Regions from separate parts of the Pseudomonas sp. MM227 genome, predicted to be linked through region 1. Evidence: riboswitches for the same ligand, from Rfam matches in the RefSeq annotation. Region 1 holds a riboswitch; the other holds the start of a gene.
What was found. A riboswitch is a leader RNA that binds a small molecule or an ion and turns the genes downstream of it on or off. The one in region 1 is predicted to bind cobalamin.

Region 1 (8,756 bases):
ACCCTCAAGATCTTTCCGGCTTCAAACTTGACAAGACACCACGGTATAAGACGTGAATGCGTGATCAGTATGCGAGGCGTTTGTTACAGTTTAGCGATGGACACTTCAGTCGATTTCACGAAAGCGATGACTTCGCTGCCGATCTGCAATTCCAGCTCGTGCACCGAACGCGTGGTGATCACCGAGGTGACGATACCGGCCGGGGTCTGCACGTCGATTTCCGAGACGACCGGCCCTTCGATGATTTCCTTGACGGTGCCCTTGAACTGGTTGCGTACGTTGATCGCTTTGATGGTCATGCAGTCATCCTCGTTAGACATTCGGTCGCACCGCAGTGCGTGAGGTAGAGATTGCACCTACAACCGGATATTTAAAAAGAATGAATAATGCTTTTTATATGCCTTCAAAGAATATGCAGCATCAACCTGGCCCGCCTCGCTATTCGGGCTCGGCAAATCGCAGTGCCTGGCGTATGCCCATGACCTCGGCCTCCAGTTGCGGATAACCCACGGCAGAACCTGCATAGCTGAACCCGTAGGCCATGCCGGGCTGTACCGCTGCGACCAGGGTCTGGGTAATGGCGAGTGTTCCGTTGCGGGTGACCTTGCAGGTGGTCTGCGCAGCTGGCAGGTTGCCCAGCCGGGTCGCTTTGACCTTGGTGCACACGCTCTGGTAGCCGGAGCGGGAAAAGTTGATCTGGATGGCCTTGCGCATCTCCAGCAAAACCGCTTCCAGGTTGACCGCATGGTCCTGGGCTAGCGCGCCACGGGTCATCTCGACGATCATCAACGGATCGCCATTGGCATCGGTCTTGGTGGCACGCTGGCGGCTGCCGCTGGGCTGGCCCTGCGCATCGGCCGAGTCGGGCAGGATCTGCACGTCCCAGTCGGCGGGCCAGACGATCACGCTGTCGTCGGCCCACACCGGTGTGCCGATCAGCCAGCACAGCAGCAGGCAGTGGGCGTGGCGCAGGTAGGGCATGGGGCTTCCTCCACGGCAAAAGGGCCGTCAGTCTCGCAGACCCGTGGCCGCAGCACTACGCTAATATCCGCTGTGATCAGCGGCAATCCAGGGAGCAGGCAGCAATGACGCAACGGATTTTCAGCGGTGCCGGGCAAAGCAAGAACCTGCTGTACCTTGCCTCGGCCAACGGACGCCTGCGCAACACCGACCAGGCAAGCCTGCGCGTGGGTTTCGTGCTGCTGGAGCATTTTTCCCTGGCCGCCTTCACTGCCAGCCTGGACACCTTGGTCACTGCCAATCTGATCAGCCCGGCGGCCTACGCCATTCGCTCCTATGGGCTGGCGCCCGGCCAGGTGATCAGTGATCTGGGCATACTGCTGCAGCCGGATGCGCCACTGATGCCAGGCATGCACGACGAAGTGGACCTGTTGATCATCTGTGGCGGCTTTCGCACGCCGCTGCGGCCTTCCCTGCTGCTCAGTCGAATACTGGCGGACTGCGCCCGTCGCGGCATTGCCCTGGGCGGGTTGTGGAACGGCGCCTGGTTTCTCGGCCAGGCAGGCCTGCTCGATGGCTATCGCTGCGCGGTGCATCCGGAGAACCGCGCTTCGCTGGCAGAACTCAGCCCGCAGATCACCGTCACCCCCGCCAGCCAGGTCATCGACCGCGACCGCGCCACCGCCGCCAGCCCCAACGGCGGTTTCGGCATGATGATGGAGATGATCCGCCAGCAGCGCGGCGAGACGCTGGCCAATGGGGTGGAACACATTCTTGCCTTCGAAGGGCTGCGCTTCAAGCGCACCGGTGGCCAGGCGACCGGCAAGCTCAGCCAGCCGCTGCGCAACATCATCGACCTGATGGAGAGCAATCTGGAGGAACCGCTGTCGCTGGACCAACTGGCCGAGTTCGTCGGCCGCTCGCGGCGCCAGATCGACCGGCTGTTCCAGGACCAGCTTGGCACTTCGCCGCACCGTTACTATATGGAACTGCGGGTCACCGAAGCGCGCCGTCTGTTGCAGCATTCGACGCTGTCGATCATGGACGTGGCGATTGCCTGCGGCTTCGTCTCTGTGAGCCATTTCAGCAAGTGCTACAGCGGCTATTTTGGCCACTCGCCCTCGCGTGAAACCCGCTTGGCAGACTGATCGGCTGCGGATGACGGGGAACCGTGTCGAGCTTTGCCGGTCGACTCCAGTTCATGCCTCAAGCGAGCACCCGACCCATGGAATACGCCCTTCCCGATTCCTTGCTGGCCCGCGTGCCGATGCCCTGGCTCAGTACGCTGATCGCCGCCGCGCTGGCCGTATGCGTCATTCTGCTGATCCGTTGGGTCGGCCTGATCATCCTGCGACGCGTCTCCAAGTCCTTCCTACTGGCGCAGCAACTGGTCGCCCGTGCCGAGCAGCCGACCCTGTGGCTGATGCCGTTGATGGCCTTGCAGGCGGTGTGGACCTCGGCGCCCGACGACCTGCTGATGATCAATACCGTGCGCCACCTCAACGGCATGCTGGTCACCGCCTGCCTGACCTGGCTCGGCCTGCGCTGTGTCAAGGCCGTGGCTACCACCATGACCCTCAAACACCCGCTGGACATCGAGGACAACCTTGCCGCCCGGCGCATCCAGACCCAGGTGCGGGTGCTGGTGCAGTGCCTCAACGTGCTGGTGCTGATTTTCGGCATCGCCCTGATCCTGATGACGTTTCCAGCGGTGCGCCAGATCGGCACCAGCCTGCTGGCGTCCGCAGGTCTTGCGGGACTGGCTGCCGGCTTCGCTGCCAAACCGGTGCTGGGCAACCTCATCGCCGGGCTGCAGATCGCCATTTCGCAGCCGATCCGCATCGACGACGTGGTCATCGTCGAGGGCGAATGGGGGCGTATCGAAGAGATCACCGGCACCTACGTGGTGGTGAAGATCTGGGATGAGCGGCGCATGGTCGTGCCTCTGCAGTACTTCATTGAGAAGCCGTTCCAGAACTGGACCCGCAGTACGTCCAGCATCATCGGCTCGGTGTTTCTCTGGGTCGACTACTCGGTGCCGCTGGAAGCGCTGCGCGTCGAGACCAAGCGTCTGTGCGAGGAAATTCCGCACCTGTGGGACGGCCGTGTGGTGGTCCTGCAGGTTACCGATACCAGCGACAAGGCGATGCAGTTGCGCATCCTGCTCAGCTCGCTGGATTCCTCGCGCAACTGGGACGCGCGCTGCCATGTGCGCGAGCGGCTGATCACTTTCGTAAACAACCGCTACCCCGAGTGCCTGCCGCAGCTGCGCGCCGAAATGTCGACCCGCACGCCGCATCCGGCCAACGAGGACGGGCCGGCCGACGTCGCCCGCCAGCCGCCGGTTTGATTCTCAGCGCCGCGGCGCGCCCTTGGCGGCCGCCTTCTCGTCCTGGCGATCGGATTCGAACAGTCGGGCCAGCTCGGCGCGCGCTTCCTGGGCGGTCTGCATGACCTTGGCTTCATCGTCGTAGATCGCATGCTGGGCCTGCAGCACCTGTTCGTCATGGCGCTTGAAGCGGCTGATACGCGCATCGGCCTGGGATTGGCTCAAGCCCAGGCCGACCAGCGTTCGGCGGGTGATTTCCAGGCTCGAGTAGTAGGTTTCGCGAACCGCCTGGGCGCCATGGTCGACCAGTCGGTGCACGTGCTGGCGGTTGCGCGCGCGGGCGATGATTTTCACGTGCGGGTACAGGCGGTTGACCAGTTCGGCGGTCTTGATGTTGATTTCCGGATCGTCGGTGGCGATGACGAAATACTCGGCCTGCTCGACCTTGGCCGCGCGCAGGATCTCCGGCCGCAGCGGGTCGCCATAGAACACCGGCAGGTGGCCGAAGCTGCGCGAGAACTCGATGGACTCCACCGAGGTGTCCAGGGCTACGAAGCTGATCTTCTGCGCGCGCAGGATCCGCGCAACGATCTGCCCCATCCGGCCCATGCCGGCAATCACCACGCGCGGCGCGTCGCTTTCGATCTCGCGGTAGGCGTCCGGCACTTCCACCGGCGGGGTCTTGACCCGCAGCAGGCGTGCGCACAGCAGCAACAGCAATGGCGTGAGCGCCATCGACAGGGTGATGGTCAGCAGCAAGGTGTCGTACAGGCGCGCGTCGAACAGGCCCTGCTCGCGGCCTATCTTGAACACCACGAAGGCGAACTCGCCGCCGGCGGCCAGCACGATACCCAGGCGTACGGCACTGAGCCGGCCCAAGCCGCCGGCCAGACGCCCGATCAACACCAGCAATGGCAGCTTGATGCCGATCAACAGCAGCGTCAGCCCCAGCACCAGTGCCGGGTTTTCGAGCAGCAGGCCCAGATTGGCGCCCATGCCGACACTGATGAAGAACAGCCCCAGCAGCAGCCCCTTGAACGGCTCGATCTGCGACTCCAGCTCGTGCCGGTATTCCGAATCGGCCAGCAGCAAGCCAGCGAGAAAGGCGCCCAGGGCCATGGAAACACCGGCCAGCTCCATCAGCCAGGCGGTGCCGATCACCACCAGCAAGGCTGTAGCGGTGGACACCTCCTGCAGGCCAGTGCGGGCGACGATGCGAAACACCGGACGCAACAGATAGCGCCCGCCGACCACCACCACAGCGATGCTGCCCAGCACCCGCAGGCTGTGATCCAGCGTACTGCCCTCGCCTGCATCGCTGCCACTGCCGGCCAGCAGCGGCACCATGGCGATCAGTGGGATCGCGGCGATGTCCTGGAACAGCAGGATGGCGAAGGCCAGGCGGCCGTGGGGAGCGTTGAGTTCCTTGCGTTCGGCCAGGCTTTGCAGGCCGAATGCGGTGGACGACAAGGCCAGGCCCAGACCCAGCACCACAGCGCTGTTCAACGGCTGGCCGAAGCCGAGCAATGCCACCGCGCCGATCACCACTGCGGTCAGCAGCACCTGTGCCAGGCCAACCCCGAACACCGCCTTGCGCATGACCCACAGCCGCTTGGGCGACAGCTCCAGGCCAATGATGAACAGCAGCAGGACTACCCCCAGTTCCGAGATGTGGCTGACGCTCTGTGGGTCGCCGACCCAGCCCAGCACTTGCGGGCCGATGACCACCCCGGCGAACAGATAGCCCAGCACCGCGCCCAATTGCAGGCGTTTGGCCAACGGCACGGCAATCACCGCGGCCAGCAGGAACACCACGGCGGCTTGTAGCATGTTGCCTTCTTCGGGCATGGGGAACTCCTTGTCGAATGTGAAAGTGCGGACCGCGGCAGCATTCTACAGGCGCCGGCGCTCGCTGGCATGGGCGCGGATTGACGGCCCCGCGTCGACATGATTTGCTAGGCGCTTCGTTTGGGTGCCCTTCACAGGGTGAAACGGGAAACCGGTGAGTGCCAGCTTCGATTGGATGCTGGCGCAAGTCCGGTGCTGCCCCCGCAACGGTAAGCGAGAGAAGTGTCAGATCCACTGCGCCTGTCATGGGTGTGGGAAGGCGACGCTTTCAAGGCTGGCTCATACCGCCCCTCGCAAGCCCGGAGACCGGCCCAGACTGTCTGTGATCGACAAACCCGCGGTGGGCGGGCGCTGTTGCGAGCATGGCGCGCCTGCGCCAGGCTTTCTGCGTGCGCGTGCCCGATTGTCGGAACCACATACCGTGGAGCCGCCACCGTCGGGACCACCAGAGGGAACGCCATGTCCAGCACCGTCTCAACCAGCCCTGAACACGCCCAAACGCATACCGCCACCCTCGCCCAGCGCATTGCGCTGGCGACTGGTACGTTCCTGCTGGGCTGCTGCCTGGTCGGCTTCGCCGGTTTCTCGCATATCGAAGCCGTGCACAACGCCGCTCACGACACCCGGCACAGCGCCGCCTTTCCGTGCCATTGAGGAATACCGAGATGATCAGGCACATCGTACGTACCGCCGGGTTCAGCGGGCTGCTGGCCGCACTGTTGCTGACGCTTCTGCAAGCCCTCTGGGTCGCCCCGCTGATCCTTGAGGGTGAAAGCTATGAAACACCTGCCTTGCAGCATGAGCATGCCGATGCCGCAGGCGCCACGCACGAGCACGCCGAGGCCTGGGAACCAGAAAACGGCTGGCAGCGCGTGCTGTCCACGGCCGGGGGCAATCTGGTAGTGGCCGTCGGCTTCGCCCTGATGCTGGTCGCGCTCTATACGCTGCGGGCACCTGGTCGCAATGCCCAGGGACTGTTGTGGGGGTTGGGTGGATTCGCGGTGTTCTGCCTGGCGCCGAACCTGGGCCTGCCGCCGGAACTGCCCGGCACGCAGGCGGCAGACCTGGCATTGCGGCAAACCTGGTGGATCGGCACGGCGGCGTCGACAGCTGCGGGCCTGGCGTTGCTGGTGTTCGGCCGCGGCATGCTGCTCAAGGCGCTGGGCCTGGCCATCGTGCTGGTACCGCACCTCATTGGCGCGCCCCAACCCGAACAGCATGCGAGCCTGGCGCCCGAAGCGCTGGAACAGCAGTTCGTGATTGCTTCACTGGTAACCAATGCGGTGTTCTGGCTGGCCCTGGGCCTGATCAGTACCTGGTTGTTTCGCCGAGCCCGTGGCTGAATCCGATGACGGCGCTGTGGGTAGGGTTCGGGTGTCGCCGGGGCTGCAGCGCGCAGGCGCTGCACGAACTGCTGGAACAAACCCTGCTCGAACACCGGCTTGACTGGGCGGATGTGCAGGGGCTGGCCAGCATCGACCTCAAGGCACACGAGCCAGGGCTGCTACTGCTGGCCGAACGCCTTGGTTTGCCTTTCGCCACCTACAGCGCGCAGGCGCTGGCGCCCTTTGAGGATCGACTCAGCCATCGTTCCGCGCGCTCATTCGCAGCGACTGGTTGCCAGGGTGTTGCTGAAAGCGCCGCCCTGGCCATGGCCGAGCACTGCACGGCGTCTGCGTCGATACTGCGTGTCAACCGGCGGCAAACGACTATGGCTACCCTTGCCATAGCCGGTACGCGGGATCGGACCGGCTGCACTGTGGCGCGAACTTGAATATCATTCACCCCTCCGCCTGTCAGGAATCCCCATGACCGTTTATTTCATCGGCGCCGGACCGGGCGATCCGGAGCTGATCACCGTCAAGGGCCAGCGCCTGATCCGGCGTTGCCCAGTGATCATCTATGCCGGCTCGCTGGTGCCCGACGCGGTGCTCGAAGGGCACACCGCGCACCAGGTGCACAACAGCGCCGAGCTGCACCTGCAACAGATCATCGAGCTGATGCGCCAAGCTCATGACCGGGGCGAAGACGTGGCGCGGGTGCACAGCGGCGATCCCGGCCTGTATGGCGCGATCGGTGAGCAGATTCGCTGCCTGCGTGAACATGGCATCGACTACCAGATCATTCCTGGCGTGACCGCTACGGCCGCTTGCGCAGCGCTGCTGGGCGTGGAGCTGACCCTGCCCGATGTGGCGCAGACGGTGATTCTCACCCGCTATGGCGACAAGTCGCCGATGCCGCCGGGTGAAAGCTTGGGCAGCCTGGCCCGGCACGGCGCGACGTTGGCCATTCACCTGGGAGTGAAGAATCTGGATCGAATCGTCGCCGAACTGCTGCCCAGCTATGGCGCGGATTGCCCGGTTGCCGTGATTCACAAGGCCAGCTGGCCGGATCAGGACTTCGTGCTGGGCACCTTGGGGGATATCCAGCTCAAGGTCGCAGCCAAGGACTTCCGGCGTAGTGCGCTGATTCTCGTGGGGCACGTGCTGCACACGGACAGTTTCGCCGACTCGGCGCTGTACCGTGCGGGCCATGCCCACCTGTACCGTTCTTGAACGACATGGACTGCATGGCTGATTCCACCAAAGTGATCGCTTGCCTGATCTATCCCGGGGTGATGAGCCTGGATGTGACCGGCCCGATGCAGGTGTTCGCCTCGGCCAACGTCGAGCTGGCCCGCCAGGGCCTGGCGCCACTCTACCAATTGCAGCTGCTGGGGGAGGCAGCGGGCGCCGTGGCGACCTCCGCCGGGTTGAAATTGCATGCCGACGCCAGCTGGCTGTCGGTGGACTGCAGCACCCTGGATACGGTGCTGCTGCCCGGCGGCAGCAGCGATGCCGAACAGTGCGCGAACACTGCCCTGCTCTCCTGGTTGCGCGAGGCCGCGCCCACGGTCCGACGCTTGGGTTCGGTGTGCTCGGGAGCGCTGATGCTTGCCAGCGCGGGCTTGCTGGACGGCTTGATCGCCACCACTCACTGGGACGATGTCGAGGCCTTGCAGGCCTTTGCCAATGTGCAGGTGCAAGGCGATCGGCTGCACACCTACGACCCCTCGGACAAGGACGGGCACAGCCACATTTTCACCTCGGCAGGCGTCACCGCCGGGATCGACCTGGCGCTGGCGTTGATCGAGGCCGACCTGGGCCGACCCCTGGCCCTTGCCGTCGCCCGCCGCCTGGTGCTGTTTCTCAAGCGTTCGGGTGGACAGACGCAATTCAGTCCACACCTGGCGCGCTGCAACGGAACGACGTCGAGGCTGACCGAGTTGCTGGAATGGATCGCACTGAACCTGAGCGCCGATCTGTCCCTGGAAGCGCTGGCACACAAGGCCAACATGACGCCGCGGACGTTGTACCGGGTTTTCTTCGCCGAACTGAATATCACGCCGGCGCGGCATATCGAGCGGGTCCGCCTGGAAGCGGCCCGGGCGATGATTCAGGGCGGGCAATTGTCGTTGCAGAGCGTGGCGCGCCTGTGCGGCTATGGCCATGCGGAAAACCTGCGGCGCAGTTTTCAGAAGGTGCTTGGGGTGAGTCCGCAGGGATACGCACAGCGCTTCGGCCAGTAGCCGCCCGCACCGCGCTGCTTGGGCGCAGCGAATCGAGTGCGGGCCTCGCTT
Region 2 (8,756 bases), 660 kb from region 1:
TCCAGCCAATCCAGGCCGGGTTGGAGCAAGGCGATGTCGCCGCGAAAGCGATTGATGATGAAGCCCTGAACCCGCGCCTGTTCAGTCGGCGAAAGCAGTTCCAGGGTACCAACCAGATGGGCGAACACGCCGCCGCGGTTGATGTCGGCGATCAGCAGCACCGGGCAGTCCACCGCCTCGGCGAAGCCCATGTTGGCGATGTCGCCGGCGCGCAGGTTGATCTCGGCCGGTGAACCGGCCCCTTCGACCATCACCACCTCGTAGCGGCCACTCAAGCGTTGGTGCGAAGCCAGTACCGCCTGCATGGCGATGGCCTTGTAGTCGTGATACGCGACGGCGTTCATGCTGGTCACGGCGCGCCCGTGGATGATCACCTGGGCGCCGGTGTCGCTGTTGGGCTTGAGCAACACCGGGTTCATGTCGGTATGCGGCTGCAGACCCGCGGCCTGGGCCTGCACCGCCTGGGCACGACCGATCTCGCCGCCGTCGGCAGTCACCGCACTGTTGAGGGCCATGTTCTGCGGTTTGAACGGCACCACCGCCACGCCCTGACGGGTCAGCCAGCGGCACAGCGCGGTGACCAGCGTGCTTTTCCCTGCATCGGACGTGGTGCCCTGAACCATCAATGTGCTCATGCATGCTCCTTGCGATACTCGCCCAGGGCGGATTCGAGTCGTGCCCAGTCGCCCTCGCGGGCAGGCAGGCCGAAGCGCAGGCGGCTGTCCTGCTTGAACAGCCGCACGAGGATGCCGCGACGGGCGAGGAAATCCTGCAGGCGCTCGGCCCCTTCGTACGCCACCGACTGGAACAGTGCGCAGCCGCCCTGTGGCGCCAGGTCGTGGCGCCGCAAGCATTGGGCAAGGCGCTCGCTGGCGGCGGCGCAGCGGGCGATCTGCGCCTGCTGCGACGGCTGGTCGAGCAGGCAGGCCTGCCCCAGCTGGCGTGTCGGTCCGCTCACTGCCCAAGGCCCGATCAGGTCGGCCAGCAAGCGCAGCAGGCGCGGCTCGCCGAGGACAAAGCCCAGCCGTACACCCGCCAGCCCGAAGAACTTGCCGAACGAGCGCAGCACGATCAACCCAGGTTGTACGCCGTAGCGAGCCAGACCGGCACGCGGGGTGTTGTCCATGAACGCTTCATCGACCACCAGCCAGCCGCCCCGGCTGTTCAGACGCGCATTCCAGGCCAGCAGGCAGTCGGCGGACAACAGCCGGCCAGTGGGGTTGTTCGGGTTGACGACGACCAGCACGTCGAGACTGTCGATGAAGTGCTCGACCTCGTCTTCGCTGATTTCGCGTACCACATGCCCCGCTTGTCGCCAGCCCTCGGCATGTTCGGCGTAGCACGGCGACAGCACCCCTACCCGACCACTGCGACGAAGGCGTGGCAGTGTCTGAATGGCCGCTTGCGAGCCCGGCACCGGCAGCACGTGCGCGAAGCCATAGTAGCTGCGCGCGGCGTCTTCCAGGCCGTCTTCGTTTTCCGGCAGCCGCGCCCAGGCGCGCGCCGTGATCTCGGGCAGGGGGAAAGCCCATGGCGCAATACCGGTGGACAGGTCGACCCAGTCGTCTTCGGCGATACCGTATTCGAGCACCGCCTGGCGCAAGCGCCCTCCGTGTTCAAGCATCGAGCAAGCCTCCCAGACACAGCACCAACAGCCACAGCCACACGCCGCGCTGGACCAGGTTCCAGCCGCGCTCGATGCTGTCGGCATCGGCCGGCGCACCCTCGCCCAGCACGGCCCGCTGATGCAGCTCGCCGTGATAGATAGCCGGACCGCCCAGCTGCACGCCCAATGCGCCGGCCCCTGCCGCCATCACCGGGCCGGCGTTGGGGCTGTCCCACTGCGGTGCCTGCCGGCGCCAGCAGCGCAAGGCCAGGCGGGTCTTGCCCAGCACGGCATAGGTGAGCGCAACCAGGCGCGCCGGGATGTAGTTGAGCAGGTCGTCGATCCGCGCCGCCGCCCAACCGAAACGCTCGAAGCGTTCGTTGCGGTAGCCCCACATGGCGTCCAGCGTGTTGCTCAAGCGATACAGGACAACCCCGGGCGCGCCGGCCACGACGAACCAGAAGATCGCCGCGAACACCGCATCACTGCCGTTTTCCAGCACCGATTCGGTGCCGGCCCGGGCCACTGCCTCGGCGTCCAGCTCATCGGTCTGCCGGCTGACCAGATAGCCGACACGCTGACGAGCGCTGGCCAGGTCGTCGCTGCGCAGAGCCTGGGCCACGGGCATCACGTGCTCCCCCAGGCTGCGCATGCCCAGCGCCAGGTACAGCGCGCCAATCTCCACCAGCCAGCCGACCAGCGGCAGCCAGGACAGCAATGTCGCCAACAGGGTCAGGGGCACCACGGCCAGGAACCAGGCGGTGACACCGTGGCTGCGCCAGCCACGCCCGGCGCTGTTGAAACGTGCTTCGATCCGGTTGGCCAGACGGCCGAAGGCAACCAGCGGATGGTGCCTGCGCGGCTCGCCCAACAGGGCATCGAGCGCCACCCCGGCCGCCGTCATCAACGCAATGCTCACAACGATTTTCCCCATTGGTTTTCGTACAGCATGTGTTCGAGCGGCTGGGGGGCAGCCCAGCCTTGAAGTTCCAGCATCGGCGCATCGTAGAAGCCTTCGACCGGCCCCAGGCACAGTACCGCCACCGGTTTGGCTCCAGCGGGCATGCCCAGTACCTCGGCCAGTGCACGGGGATCGAACAGCGACACCCAACCCATGCCCAAACCCTCGGCGCGCGCCGCCAGCCACAGGTTCTGGATGGCGCAGGACACCGAGGCCAGGTCCATTTCCGGCAAGGTCCGGCGGCCGAACACATGGCGCTCGCGATCGTCCATCAGCGCCGCAACCAGCACTTCGGCGCAGTCCGCGATCCCTTCGACCTTGAGCTGCATGAACTGGTCCGAACGCTCGCCCATGGCGTGTGCGGTGCGCAGTCGTTCTTGCTCGACCAACGCCTGGATGCGTCCGCGCACACCCGCGTCGCTGATGCGAATGAATCGCCAGGGCTGCATCAGGCCGACGCTGGGCCCCTGGTGGGCGGCCGCCAGCAACCGCGCAAGCAGCTCCGGGGGGACGCTGCCGCCGGCGAAGTGACGCATGTCGCGGCGTTCGGCGATCACTCGGTAGATGGCGGCGCGCTCGCTGTCGCTGTAGGGCTCGCTCATGACGCCGCCCGATGCCCGGCTGCAGGCGCGCGATCATCGGGCGCGAACAGTGCGGCCACCGCCGCCGGATTGGACGGGAAATAGAAATGCACGTAAGAGGCGGTCATCCGTCCCTGGCGGTAAACCGCCTCGGCGCCGCGACCGCCATTGGGGCTGACGCCACGAGCAATCGGCTGCAGCTCGGTACTGGTCAGCGAGTGGTGATAAGTGTGCCCGCGCAATACCCCCTCCGGCAGCTCGACCGCCTGCAAGGCCAGGGCCGCCAGACGCTTCTGCATGACTGCTTCGCCGGGCAGCAGACCCAGCAGTTGCGCGCGGGCCCCTTCGACGTCGGTCAGCGCGTCGAGCAAGTAGAGCATGCCGCCACATTCGGCCAGCAGCGGCTTGCCCGCGGCATGGTGAGCGCGGATATCGTCGAGCATCGAAACGTTGGCGGCGAGCGCCAAATGGTGCAGCTCGGGGTAGCCACCGGGCAGGTACAGGCTGTCGCATGGCGGCAGCCGCAGGTCGTGCAACGGCGAGAAGAACACCAGCTCGGCGCCCATGTCGCGCAACACATCCAGACTGGCGTCGTAGACGAAGGCGAACGCGGCATCGCGGGCCACACCAAGGCGCACACCATCGAGCAGGCGCGCCACCGAGCGTTCGACCGGGGCGGCGAAGGTGACCGCAGGCGGCAAGGCCACCTGGCAGGTCTGGGCCAGGGCGGCGGCAGCGGCATCCAGGCGGGTATCCAGGTCGTTGAGCTCGCTGGCCTGGACCAGCCCCAGATGGCGGCTCGGCAGTTCGATCCCGGTTTCCCGGGACAACGCGCCGTACCAGCGCAGACCCTGGGTCAGGCTGCCCTCGAGCAGTTGCGCGTGACGCACCGTGCCGACCCGGTTGGCCAGGACGCCGGCGAACGGCAGATCGGGTTGGTAACAGGCCAGGCCCAGGGCAAGAGCGCCGAACGTCTGCGCCATGGCGGTGCCATCGATCACGGCCAGCACCGGAACGCCGAAATGACGCGCCAGGTCAGCGCTGGACGGCGTGCCGTCGAACAGGCCCATGACGCCTTCGATGAGGATGATGTCGGCTTCCTGCGCCGCTTCCCATAACAGCCGCCGGCTGTCCTGCTCGCCGACCATCCACATGTCCAACTGATAGACAGGCGCGCCGCTGGCGCGAGCGAGGATCATCGGATCGAGAAAGTCCGGGCCGCACTTGAACACCCGCACCCGCCGCCCCTGATTGCGATGCAGGCGCGCCAGGGCGGCAGTCACCGTGGTCTTGCCCTGCCCGGAGGCCGGGGCGGCGATCAGCACCGCCGGACACTGGCGCGGCTCGGTCATAGCTCGATGCCCTTCTGGGCACGGATGCCGGCCTGGAACGCATGCTTGACCACACCCATTTCGGTGACTGTGTCGGCCAGTTCGATCAGCTCGGGCTTGGCCCCGCGACCGGTGACGATCACATGCTGCATGGGCGGACGTGCCTGCAGATCATGCAGCACGGTGTCCAGGTCGAGATAACCATGCTTGAGGGCAATGTTGAGTTCGTCGAGCACCACCAGGCCAATGGCCGGATCGCTCATCAGCTGCCTGGAGACGTCCCAGGCAGCCTCGGCCGCCGCGATGTCTCGCTGCCGATCCTGAGTTTCCCAGGTGAACCCTTCACCCATCACGTGGTAGCGCACCTGCTCGGGAAAGCGCCGGAAGAACAGTTCCTCGCCGGTGCTGTTGCGCCCCTTGATGAACTGCACCACGCCGCACTGCAGGCCGTGGCCCATGGCTCGCGCGAGCATGCCGAACGCGGAACTGCTCTTGCCCTTGCCGTTGCCGCTGAGCACCAGCAGCAAGCCACATTCGTTGGGAGAATTGGCGATGCGTTCGTCCATCACGGCTTTCTTGCGCAGCATGCGCGCCAGGTGACGTGCGTCGCGTTCGGTCGTTTCGTTCATGGTGGCTCTCCGCTACACCTGCACGCAGGCAGCATCGACGCGACACCGCGGCCGGCTGGCCGAACAGTGAACGTCAATGCCGCTCTCCCCGCGCGACAGTACATGGGTCAGGGCACGGCCCGGCGCAACGACGCCCGAGAATGAGCGCCGGCCCTGCAGCGTGCCGTAAAGGTGGACCAGGCCGGTCTCCGGGCTCACGAGCGGGGCTGTACACACCCAGGCCGCACGCCTTCCCGAATCACTTCAGTGGCATCGTGTGCAGCCTTGACTCGTCTACCGTTGCGGGGGCAGCGCCGGGATGGCGCGTCGAACGCTGCGCACCGGCTTCCCTGTTTCACTCGTCTGGATCGTCCGATCGCCGAGCACCTGGAACAGCCGCGCAGGTTAGAGGGTTGAGCCAGGAGCGTCAATTGATCCGCAGCACCTGATCCCCTGCTGCCGCTGATCGGCAACGCGGTTGAACCTTGCCAACCGCCAGTGCCTCTACCTTCTGTGAACAAAACCTCAGAGAGCCCGACCATGCACAAGACCCGCCTCGCTACATTGATCCTGCTGGCTGCCGGCCTTGCCGCCTGTGGCGAAACATCGTCATTGCAGGTCAGCGACGGGACGGGCCCCTCGCCCAAGCTGCCCGAGCCTAACAAGACCCTGATCCCTACCGTCAACATCGCGCCGGCGGTGGGCTGGCCCGAAGGTGGCAAGCCAACGGCGGCGCCCGGCACCCAGGTGGCCGCATTCGCCGCAGACCTGGACCACCCGCGCTGGCTTTACGTGCTGCCCAACGGTGACGTGCTGGTGGCGGAAACCAACTCGCCGGCCAAGCCTGACGACAGCAAGGGTATTCGCGGCTTCGTCATGGAGAAGGTGATGAGCCGGGCGGGCGCCGGCGTGCCCAGCGCCAACCGGATTTCGCTGCTGCGCGACAAGGACGGTGATGGCGTGGCCGAGACCCGTACCGTCTTCATTGCCAACCTCAATTCGCCGTTCGGCATGACCCTGGTCGGCAACGATTTCTATGTGGCGGACACCGACAAGCTGCTGCGCTTCAAATACACCGATGGCGCCACCTCGATCAGCGGCGCGGGCGAGAAAGTCGTGGACCTGCCGGGCGGCACGCTCAACCACCACTGGACCAAGAACGTCATCGCCAGCCCAGATGGCAAGAAGCTGTACGTCACCGTTGGCTCCAACAGCAACGTGGGCGAGAACGGCATGGATCAGGAACAAGGCCGCGCAGCAATCTGGGAAGTGGATGCTGCCACGGGCCAGCACCGGATTTTCGCCTCCGGCCTGCGCAACCCCAACGGCATGGCCTGGCAACCCAAGACCGGCAAGTTGTGGACGGCGGTCAACGAGCGCGACGAGATCGGCAGCGACCTGGTGCCGGATTACATCACCTCGGTCAAGGATGGCGGTTTCTACGGCTGGCCCTATAGCTATTACGGGCAGCATGTAGACGTACGCGTCGAGCCGCAGAATCCCGAACTGGTGGCCAAGGCCATCGCGCCGGACTATGCAGTCGGGCCGCATACGGCATCGCTGGGCTTGAGTTTCGCCGACGGCAGCGGATTGCCTGCCCCCTTCACCACGGGCGCACTGATCGGCCAGCATGGATCGTGGAATCGCAAGCCGCACAGCGGCTATAAAGTGGTGTTCGTACCGTTCGTGGATGGCAAGCCGAGCGGCCAGCCCATCGACCTGCTCAGTGGCTTCCTCAATGGCGACGAGAAAGCCATGGGTCGCCCGGTTGCGGTACTGCCCGACCACAAGGGCGGTGTGCTGGTTGCCGACGATGTGGGCAACAAGATCTGGCGAGTCACTGCCGCCAAGTGATCGAGCCAGGCCGGGGCGAGATCACTCGCCCCGTTCGGGTCACGGATTGCGCGCCAACTGGCCAGGTTGCAGCACCCGCTTGGCGTTGAGATAGGCTTTTTGCCAATAGGGCTTGTTCAGATAATCGAGCTTGACCGTGCCGCCGCTCGACGGGGCATGCACGAAACGCCCCTCCCCTACGTAGATACCGGCGTGACTGACTTGCGAGCCACCGCTGGTGGCAAAGAACACCAGATCCCCGGACTGCAGGTGCGACTGGTCGACATCCGGCGAGCGCATCACGATCATTTCCCGCGTCGAGCGCGGCAGGGCAATGCCGGCGGCGTCGCGATAAACGAAGCTGATCAGGCCGCTGCAGTCGAACCCGGAGTCGGGCGTATTGCCTCCCCAGCGGTACGGCGTGCCCACCAATCCCAAGGCCCGGAACAAGACGTCGTCGGCGGCGCCGACCATGTCGTTGTTGGGGTTCATGACGATCGGGTTGATGACCTTGGGCCTGACTACCTTGGCCGGAGGCGCACTGGCGCAGCCGGCAAGCACGGCAGCCAATGCGATTGAAGCGAAAACGCGTGCCTGGGTAGACATGTACCGAACCATCCTGAGCCGACTGCCGTAATAGACTAGATTCATTACCCGAAAACACAAACGGCGCTGAGATTTTCACCTCACCGCCGCTTTGTTGCGCTGCATCCGTTATTTGCTGGAGATCATCGTGGTGGGCGCCATGGCCAGGGCCCGCTTGGCCTCGATGAAAGTCTTGCTCCAGTAGCTGTCGCCCAGGCTGTCTACGCGAACGCCACCGCTGCGGCGGCTGCTGGAGTGGATGAACTGGTCATCGCCCAGGTAGATGCCGGCATGGCTGACACGACCACGGCCGTTGGTGCTGAAGAACAGCAGGTCACCGGGCTTGAGCTTGTTGCGGGCAACCAGTGGGGCCTTGACGTTGATCATCTCGCGAGTCGAGCGCGGCAGGTTCATGCCCGCCTCTTCGCGGAACAGATAGCCGATGAAACCACTGCAATCGAAACCGGAAGCCTTGTCGGTGCCGCCGAAACGGTAGCGGGTACCGATCAGGGATTTGCCACGCTCAAGGATGCTGTCGGCCAGGATCGGCAAGCTGTAGCCCTTGCTGCCGTCGAACTGGGCCAGCTCGTCTTCGGTGGCAATTTCTTCTTCGAACAGCAGCGAGGCTTTCGAAGGGGATTGATGCGGCTGGACGGCGGTGACCGGGTCCAGGACCTGCTGCTGGGAGACCGGCGCTTGCGCCGCGCAACCGACCAGAAGGGTCAACAGTGCGATGGGCACGAGGGGTGCTAAGCGATTGAGCATGGGCACGACCGTGACGAGGAATAGTGAAAGAGAAGCGACTATACCTGTATCGCGATTATTTGCAAATTCAATCGAACGAAATGTGACTCAGGAGAATTACGGTGACATCTAACGCCCCATTTTGCAGCCCCCCTCGCACCCCGTTGCACGGTAATGACGCCGAATCCCCGAATTCATTGGCCGAAAGATAATCGCAAAATGCCACCATCATGACTGGACGTCTATACAGATAAGCATGCTGCAGAGGCGCACTTAGAACCGATTGGAACACCGGTGAAACAGGTCATAGAGCGGCTGAATCGACCTGCCTTTTCTACCACCCCAGCGTTTCCTTGAGGAAAGGGATGGTCAGCTTGCGCTGCGCCTGCAGCGAGGCCTGATCGAGGCGCTCGAGCAGCTCGAACAGTGCACTCATGCTGCGCGTTCCGCGGGTGAGAATGAAATGGCCGACCTCGTCGGTCAGGTGCAGGCCGCGACGCGATGCAC

Region 2: it holds a riboswitch for cobalamin, as region 1 does, so the genes downstream of both, cobO (cob(I)yrinic acid a,c-diamide adenosyltransferase) here and ONG87_RS10390 (CbtB-domain containing protein) in region 1, are expected to answer to the same signal.

The regions. Positions count from the first base shown of each region.
Region 1 is NZ_OX352319.1:2,306,906-2,315,661, reverse strand. Features, by position in the region: gene ONG87_RS10415 (molybdopterin-binding protein) at 84-299, opposite strand; gene ONG87_RS10410 (DUF4946 domain-containing protein) at 439-981, opposite strand; gene ONG87_RS10405 (GlxA family transcriptional regulator) at 1,086-2,108, shown strand; gene ONG87_RS10400 (mechanosensitive ion channel family protein) at 2,186-3,310, shown strand; gene ONG87_RS10395 (monovalent cation:proton antiporter-2 (CPA2) family protein) at 3,314-5,137, opposite strand; cobalamin riboswitch at 5,243-5,467, shown strand; gene ONG87_RS10390 (CbtB-domain containing protein) at 5,597-5,791, shown strand; gene ONG87_RS10385 (CbtA family protein) at 5,803-6,480, shown strand; gene ONG87_RS10380 (cobalamin biosynthesis protein) at 6,486-6,911, shown strand; gene cobM (precorrin-4 C(11)-methyltransferase) at 6,946-7,692, shown strand; gene ONG87_RS10370 (GlxA family transcriptional regulator) at 7,707-8,705, shown strand.
Region 2 is NZ_OX352319.1:1,644,699-1,653,454, reverse strand. Features, by position in the region: gene ONG87_RS07540 (cobyric acid synthase) at 1-635, opposite strand, end outside; gene cobD (threonine-phosphate decarboxylase CobD) at 632-1,624, opposite strand; gene cbiB (adenosylcobinamide-phosphate synthase CbiB) at 1,617-2,525, opposite strand; gene bluB (5,6-dimethylbenzimidazole synthase) at 2,522-3,169, opposite strand; gene ONG87_RS07520 (cobyrinate a,c-diamide synthase) at 3,166-4,500, opposite strand; gene cobO (cob(I)yrinic acid a,c-diamide adenosyltransferase) at 4,497-5,108, opposite strand; cobalamin riboswitch at 5,270-5,493, opposite strand; gene ONG87_RS07510 (sorbosone dehydrogenase family protein) at 5,628-6,941, shown strand; gene ONG87_RS07505 (C40 family peptidase) at 6,981-7,526, opposite strand; gene ONG87_RS07500 (C40 family peptidase) at 7,635-8,270, opposite strand; gene hda (DnaA regulatory inactivator Hda) at 8,584-8,756, opposite strand, start outside.